Regions from separate parts of the Sinobaca sp. SA16-1 genome, predicted to be linked through region 2. Evidence: riboswitches for the same ligand, from Rfam matches in the RefSeq annotation. Region 2 holds a riboswitch; the other holds the start of a gene.

Region 1 (4,215 bases), on a different contig from region 2:
TCTTTGTAGTCGGCGTGCCGTTCGTATCAAACGACGGGGAAGAAAGCTCGCTGTTTTTATATCAGTCGCTTAATGTAATTGAAGACACTACGGGCGAAACGCAGCAGATTATTCTGCTGTCGGCAGGTATTGCCATCGTTTTAACGACCGTGTTTACTTTTTTTCTATCCACAAGAATTACGGCTCCGCTGCGGAAAATGAGGCAGTTGGCACTCGATGTTGTCAAAGGTGATTTCGAAACGAAAGTGCCGGTTATTTCCAATGATGAGATCGGCCAGCTTGGTAACGCCTTCAATCGGATGAGGCGGAAATTAAATCAAAACATTACGGAACTCAATCAGGAAAAAGAGCAGCTCAGCCGTATTCTGCTCAGCATGGCGGATGGAGTAATTACGATTGACCGCAAAGGTACAGTCGTTCTGACCAATCCGCCGGCAGACCGATTTCTTTTAGCACTTGAATATCAAAATCAGCAGGAGGGCAAAACCAGTCCTCTTCCGAAAGAAATGAAAAAAATATTTCAGCAGGTGGTCGGCATGGAACAGGAGCAGCTCGCTGAGGTCGATGTTCAGGGACGCAGCTACGCTGTACTAATGACGCCTTTATATGATGAAACGTTTGTCAGGGGTGCCGTAGCGGTTATCCGTGATATGACGGAGGAACGTCAGCACGATAAACTGCGCAAAGACTTTATTGCGAATGTTTCCCATGAACTAAGAACACCGATTTCGATGCTGCAGGGTTACAGCGAAGCGATCGTAGATGGTATTGCTGCAACAGAAGAAGAGAAAAAAGAAATCGGGCAGATTATTTATGAAGAGTCGCTGCGTATGGGACGTCTTGTCAATGAACTGTTGGATCTGGCCAGGATGGAAGCAGGCTATCTTCATCTGGAAAAAGAGTGGATGGATGTTAAAACGTTAACAGAAAAAATGGAAAAGAAGTTTCAGGGACTGTCATCAGAAGCAGAGCTGACGCTGGAGTCTTCCGTAAAAGGAGAGGAAGCATTTGTTCTGGCTGATGCGGATCGAATAGAACAAGTATTAACAAATCTCGTCCATAATGCGATCCGGCATACAGAAGCAGGAGGCCGTGTTCTTCTGGAAATGACGAATGACGCCGACGGCTTATCAGCCGCCGTTATTGATAACGGGACAGGAATACCGGAAGAGGACCTGCCATTTATTTTTGAGCGGTTCTATAAAGCAGACAAAGCGCGGACACGCAGCAAGGGGGGCACCGGGCTCGGTCTGGCTATCGCCAAGAATATTGTAGAAGCACACGGCGGCTATATTGCTGCGCAGAGCAGAATGAACGAGGGAACGACCTTTCGTTTTTATATCCCTTCGGATAATGAAAAATATGAAGAACTGTAGGAGGGGAAAAAATGAAAGCCTGGTTTGAGGAACATTTTCAGGAAGATTATTTGAAAGTATACGATCACCGGGATGAAACAAAAGCGGCTGGAGAACTGCAGTCGCTCATGTCCTACATGCCAATGGAAAAAGGAATGAAGGCTGTTGATTTATGCTGTGGAAACGGCAGGCACGCCAGATGGCTGGGCAGAAAAGGAATCGATGTGACAGGGATTGATCTCTCTCCGGCACTTTTAAAAAAGGCGATTGACCTTACAAATGATTTACCGGTGCAGTACAGGCGTGCCGACATCCGCACCGTTGAGCTCAAACAGGAATTTGAGGCCGCCTTTAACGTGTTTACCAGTTTCGGTTACTTTCTGGAAGACGAAGAAAACGAGCTCGTGTTCCAAAAAGCAGCGGATGCTTTACTTCCCGGCGGATGGTTCTTGTTTGATTATTTGAATCCATCGTACATCCGTGAAAATATTGTTGCATTTGATGAATCGGAAAAAGATGGAATGACGGTTATCCAGGAAAGGCATGCCGGCAGAGATTATGTGGAAAAGAAGATTACGATTAAAGAAGACGGAGCAGAGAGACGTTACGTGGAACGGGTCAAGCTTTATGAAGAAGAGCAGCTGCGGCGTATGCTTGAACGATACCAGCTGGAGCCTGTGTATTTCTTTGGGGATTACAATGCTGCAGAATACGATCAGAGCAGATCTCCCCGTCAGATTTTTATCTGCCGGAAAAAAGGATAAGGGATTTGTCCGATAATTGCTGTGTATCTAGGACCGATAATGTATACTAAAGAAGATTGTCCTTATAAATGAATAGAATAGAATATATATGGTCGGAAAGAATGCTCTTTCCGTTAAAAGGGAAACCGGTGAAATGCCGGTACGGTCCCGCCACTGTAAGTGCAGCTTTCAAAGAAGTACTCCACTGTTCTGTAAGAACGGGAAGGATCTTTGAATTGGGCATAAGTCAGGATACCTGCCATATATGTAATCGGTGCTGCACTCTCGGGGATAAGAGGATGCCGGATATAAAACGTTTCCGCTGCATGCAGCAGGGGCGTATGTCCGCTCTTCCCACTTTAGGGAAGAGCTTTTCTTATTATCTTACATAGAGCTCAATAATAGGCTCCTGATTTTCTGGATTTTTAGGACATACCACTCAAGGGGGAATGTGACATGAAAAAAACGTTTTTATTAACAATGACGGCGGGAATGGCAGCTGCACTCGCTGCCTGCGGCGGAGAAACAGAAGAAGAACAAGGGCAGGAAAGTGCTGAACAAGAAAGCACCGAGCAGTCGGAAGGGTATCCCGTCACTTTAACCGATGGCACGGGAGAAGAAATGACGATCGAAGAAAAGCCGGGAAATATTGTCAGCCTGCTTCCAAGTAATACGGAAATTGCGTTTGCTCTCGGACTGGAAGAACAAATCGTCGGAGTAACCGATTTTGATACGTATCCGGAAGAAGCTCAGGAAAAGCAGAGTGTCGGCGGGCTTGATTTTGATGTGGAAACGGTTCTTTCTCTTGAGCCGGATCTTATTTTGGCCGATTCTTCTGCTGTTCAAAATGCAGAAGAAGGATTAAATCAGCTGGAAGACGCCGGAGCGGAAATTCTCGTAGTAAATGATGCGACATCATTTGAAGAGACGTACGATACGATCAACATGATCGGTCAGGCGACAGGAACACAAGAAGAAGCAGATACTATGGTAGAGACGATGGAAGAGGATGTCGCGTCTATTGAAGAAACAGCCTCTGCGATTTCTGAAGAGGACCGCAAAACTGTCTGGGTAGAAGTGGACGCGCCGCCGAATATCTATACTACCGGTCAAAATACGTTTATGGATGAAATGCTCGATATCATTCAGGCAGATAATGCAGCCGCCGAAGAAGAAGGCTGGGTTCCTTATACAGAAGAGGATGCTGTTGCACTGAACCCGGATGTTATTGTTACAACATACGGATTTAGAGTGGAAAATTCCACCGAAAACATCTTAAACCGTGATGGCTGGTCGAATGTGCCTGCCATTGAAAATGAGGAAGTTTATGATTTGGAAAGTGATCTGGTAAGCCGGCCGGGACCACGTTTGACAGATGGCCTGCAGCATATGGCAGAAGTGGTGTATCCGGATGTCTTCACTGAAGAACAATAAACCAGCGGCATACATTGCAGCTTTAGTCTTTTTAGCAGCAAGTATTGTAGTGGGGGTTTCTGTTGGAAGCGTGCAGGTGCCATTTGCAGCCAGTGCCGAAATTATCGGGCGCACGGCGCTCGGACTGGACTTTCCGCCTCACCTTAATACAACATTTGTTAATATTATTAAAGAAATAAGGCTGCCTAGAGTTTTGTTAGCGGTACTTGTAGGGGCAGGGCTTGCAATTGCAGGCGCTGCCTTTCAAGGATTATTAAAAAACCCGCTTGCCGATCCTTACACTCTCGGAGTGTCTTCAGGTTCCTCCCTGGGAGCGGTAACCGTGTTGTTTTTAGGGCTTTCCATTCCGGGTCTGGGACGTTTCACCCTGCCGGCAGTAAGCGTATTGTTTGGAATGATAACGCTGCTTCTGCTGCTTGGGTTTGTTAAAGCGATTGAACGGAGCCTTTCTACAGAGACCATTATTTTAGCCGGCATTATTTTCAGCTCGTTTTTAGGATCATTAATCTCGTTAATGATTGCTTTAACAGGAGATGAGCTCAGGCAGATTATCAGCTGGCTCATGGGAAGTGTAGCGATGAGAGGATGGGAGTACGTAGGATTGGTCCTGCCTTTCTTTATCGTAGGGTGCCTGATTTTATTATGGAATGCTAAAGAGTTGAACGCCCTCGTTTTTGGAGAAG
Region 2 (4,215 bases):
ATCATGTCCTGGAATTCGCTGTAGCACATATGCGTATGAATTTGTGTCGTGTTCTTTACGTTGGATGTCGCCAGGCGGAAGGCACGGACGGCCCAGTCCAGGTAATGCTCATGCTCGCTGTGCTTCAGCGGCAGCCCTTCCCGGATAGCCGGCTCATCCACTTGAATCATTTCAATCCCGGCTTTCTCCAATGCTTCCACTTCTTTGCTCAATGCTGCGGCGATCTGGTTTGTCACGTCGCGCTCTTCCATATCATCACGAACGAAAGACCATTGCAGGATAGTAACCGGTCCGGTAAGCATGCCTTTCATCGGCTTGTCCGTCAGGGACTGGGCGTACTCGGATTCTTTTACGGTCATCGGCTCTGTCCACTCTACATCTCCAAAGATAACAGGAGGCTTGACGCAGCGGGATCCGTAGGACTGCACCCAGCCGTTCGCTGTAAATGCAAAGCCAGCCAGTTTTCCCCCGAAGAATTCAACCATGTCGTTGCGCTCAAATTCTCCGTGTACGTAAACATCCAGACCAATATCTTTTTGAATGTCCACCCATTCTTTAATCTTTTCATTAATAAATGCATCGTATTCTGCTTTTGAGATCGTTCCTTTTTTCACATTCTGCCTGGCTACCCGGACTTCCTTCGTCTGCGGGAAGCTGCCGATTGTCGTCGTAGGGAACAGGGGAAGCTTCCATTTTTCCTGCTGAACGGTGCGGCGTTCGCTGAAGGCTGCCGTTCTTGAAGAAGGTGTGCTTTCTTTAACAGGTTCAAGCGCTTTTGTTCTCCATTCTGATTCTGCGAGCGCTTGAACTGCACGATGGCTTTTCTGAAGAAGCTCAGTGTTTCCTTCTTTTAATGCAGTCCGTAAATTTTTAATTTCGTCCAGCTTTTCATCGGCAAAGGAAAGAGCTTCCTGCAGTACAGGATTAAGCTTCGTTTCATTCTGAACGGTAACCGGAACATGCTGAAGACTGCAGGACGGCTGAATCCAAATCCGGTCTTCCGATACAGCGTTTTGTATCGTTTGAAGATCGACACTCTTTTTTACCCCGTCGCTTTTCCAAATATTTCTTCCATCAATAATGCCGGCACCGACTACTTTATCTTCAGGAAACCCATGGACACGGAGAGACTCCGTATTCTTTTCTTTCCCATGGACAAAATCAAGTCCTATACCGGCAACGGGAAGGGAAGTGATCTCTTCGTAATGATCCACACCTTCGAAATACGTCTGCAGCATAAGAGAAATTCCCGGTACTTCTTCTGCAAAAAGACGATAGGCTTTCTCCAGGTGGACAATATCCTTTTTAGGAAAAGAAGCTACGAGCGAAGGCTCATCTATCTGGACCCATTGCACGCCTTCCTGCTTCAGCTCCTGCAGGACCCGAACATATAAAGGAAGAAGCTGATCAAGCAGTTCCCCAAAATTTTTCTCCTCATATCCTTTCGCCAGCTTCAAAAAAGTAACAGGACCAATTATAACCGGCTTTCCTTCTATTCCAAGCTCCTGCTTTGCCTGCCGGTACGCTTCAAGCGGCATATTTTTTGTCAGGCGGGGCACGGCATGTTCCATTTCAGGGACAATGTAGTGATAGTTTGTGTTAAACCATTTGGTCATTTCAGAAGCCTGAGCATGTTCTGACCCTCTCGCCATAGCGAAGTAGGCACTGTCGGGTATTTCATTGCTGAACGTTCCGAACCTTTCCGGAACAATATTAAACATAACCGACATATCAAGCATCTGGTCATAGTAAGTAAAATCATTTACGGGAATCCAGTCGATTCCTCTTTGCTGCTGTTTAACAAGAGATTCCAGGCGAAGTCTTTTCATTTCCGCTTTCCACTCATCGTGCGTTATGTTCTTTTTCCAAAATGATTCCAGTGCTTTTTTCCATTCTCTGTTCTCTCCAAGCCTCGGATAGCCGAGGCTGCTTGTTGTCCATGTGCTCATTTGTAAAATATCCTCCCTTTTTTTACTAGTCCTGATCCGTTCCGAATCCGTCCATTTCATAAAAAAAAGAGTATTTCCACTGTGCACTAAGGGAGAGTGCATGCAGAAATACTCCTGGCTCGTATATGGTACGCTCAGGAACACCCGTCCTATCTCCCGTAGGTAAAAATCGGTGTTGGTAAAATAGGCAGGTCTCCTGGCTCCAGTGTCATCATCACAGCCGGCCTTCCCGGGGGCATCTGCTCCCCAGTGACATAATAACTGTGACTCTTCTGTTACAGTGGCGGGACCGCGCCGGCTTTGCACCGGTCTTCCCTTTTCAGTCTGATATTGACAATCAGAGCACCTATTTCCACTAATATGGTTTTGTTGTAGACAAACTATATCTTTTTTCTGAGCAGCATGTCAAGGCGTGTTTGCCTCAACTTTCTGTGAAAAGGCGGAAATATAGCATATATTGAATGAAAATAAATTTATTCGTCCATATTTAGTATTAAGTATTCCGATATAATTACTTAGTTTTTGGCAGCAAAAAGCAGCAGGAAAGACCTGCTGCTTTTGTAATGTTTCGTTATTGTTTGACGGATCCATGAGGATCAATAACAAATTTCTTTGCGGCGCCTTTATCAAAATCCTGATAGCCGTGGGGAGCTTCATCCAGGCTGATCAAAGTAGCATTAACCGCTTTTGCAATATCAGCTTTCCCGGACAATATGGCTTTCATTAAGTCGCGGTGATATTGCATAGCCGGTGTTTGTCCGGTGACAAACGTATGGGCCTTTGCCCAGCCAAGACCAATTCTCACTTTTAGGGAGCCGACCTTTGAATCGTCATCTGCGGCACCTGGATCTTCAGTTACATATAAGCCGGGGATCCCCAGTCTGCCTGCCACTCTTGTGACGTCCATAATCGTATTCAATACGATCGCAGGCTGTTCTCCGGCGTTTTCTCCGTGACCGGAAGCTTCAAAACCAACAGCATCCACTGCGCAGTCTACAACCGGCTCACCGACAATCTGGTCGATCTGTTCCCCGAGATTATCATGCTTCCGCAGGTTAACGGTTTCACATCCAAAACTTCTCGCCTGCTCAAGCCGCTCTTCGTTTAAGTCTCCTACAATTACCGTAGAAGCTCCGAGAAGCTGTGCGGAGTGAGCCGCTGCCAGTCCTACAGGGCCGGCGCCTGCGATATATACAGTGGACCCTGTGCGTACTCCCGCTGAATAAACCCCGTGATAACCGGTTGGGAAAATGTCCGACAGCATCGTAAGGTCCATTATTTTTTCCATTGCCAGGTCTTTATCTGGAAATTTCAACAGCTGGAAGTCCGCATAAGGAACCATGACGTACTCCGACTGGCCGCCGACCCAGCCGCCCATGTCTACATACCCATAGGCACCGCCGGGACGTTCCGGATTTACATTCAGGCAGACATGCGTATTCTGCTCTTTGCACATCTGGCACCTTCCGCACGCAATGTTAAACGGCACAGAGCAAAGGTCACCTTTTTTAATAAATTCCACATCTCTGCCTACTTCCACAACCTCACCGGTTATTTCGTGGCCGAGCGCCAGCCCTTCCGGTGCTGTTGTACGGCCTCTGACCATATGCTGGTCGCTTCCACATATATTGGTCGTTACTACTTTCAGGATGACTCCATGCTCACATTTTCTTCCTACGTTTGATTTAGGAACGCCGGGCCCATCTTTTAGAATCAGGTCAGGGTAGCCGATATCCTCAATTTCTACTTTTCCTTTTCCGCGGTAAACAACTGCTTTGTTCATATGAATCCATCCCTTCTTTTCGATTATGCTTTCCAGGAGTTTCTTATCACATGTAGTTGAGTTCAAACCGTGACCTTCAGGACGGGAGATAGAAAAATGAAGATTCAGCTGAAAATGTTTTAGGAAGCATCCCCCCTCTCAATATACGGTAAAACGGAATCATTCCTTTTAATATATTAAAAATTCAGACTATTTACACTGGTCTAAAATAAAGCGCTATCATTATTGTAATTGATTTTCCGTTTTTAAGCGACCATTTATACAAGGTTTTTTTATATTTTTCCATATAAAATAAGTATTGGCAATCTTTTAAGAAGAATAGACTTTTAGATGGATGTTTGTTAATTTAATAAAGGCCCTTTGGAACTTGAAAAATTATACATTCTATATAAATATAGTTATTTGATATATTAATATACTAAAAAAACATAATAAAAAACTCTTTGCACCAAACGGTACAAAGAGCCTTAAGATAATAGTATT

What was found. A riboswitch is a leader RNA that binds a small molecule or an ion and turns the genes downstream of it on or off. The one in region 2 is predicted to bind cobalamin.
Region 1: another riboswitch for cobalamin. It lies ahead of AC5W2J_RS06310 (ABC transporter substrate-binding protein); the one in region 2 lies ahead of metE (5-methyltetrahydropteroyltriglutamate--homocysteine S-methyltransferase).

The regions. Positions count from the first base shown of each region.
Region 1 is NZ_JCAKFL010000002.1:443,650-447,864, reverse strand. It holds gene AC5W2J_RS06320 (ATP-binding protein) at 1-1,376, shown strand, start outside; gene AC5W2J_RS06315 (class I SAM-dependent methyltransferase) at 1,388-2,119, shown strand; cobalamin riboswitch at 2,192-2,376, shown strand; gene AC5W2J_RS06310 (ABC transporter substrate-binding protein) at 2,555-3,532, shown strand; gene AC5W2J_RS06305 (FecCD family ABC transporter permease) at 3,510-4,215, shown strand, end outside.
Region 2 is NZ_JCAKFL010000004.1:193,612-197,826, forward strand. It holds gene metE (5-methyltetrahydropteroyltriglutamate--homocysteine S-methyltransferase) at 1-1,949, opposite strand, end outside; cobalamin riboswitch at 2,119-2,314, opposite strand; gene fdhA (formaldehyde dehydrogenase, glutathione-independent) at 2,521-3,732, opposite strand.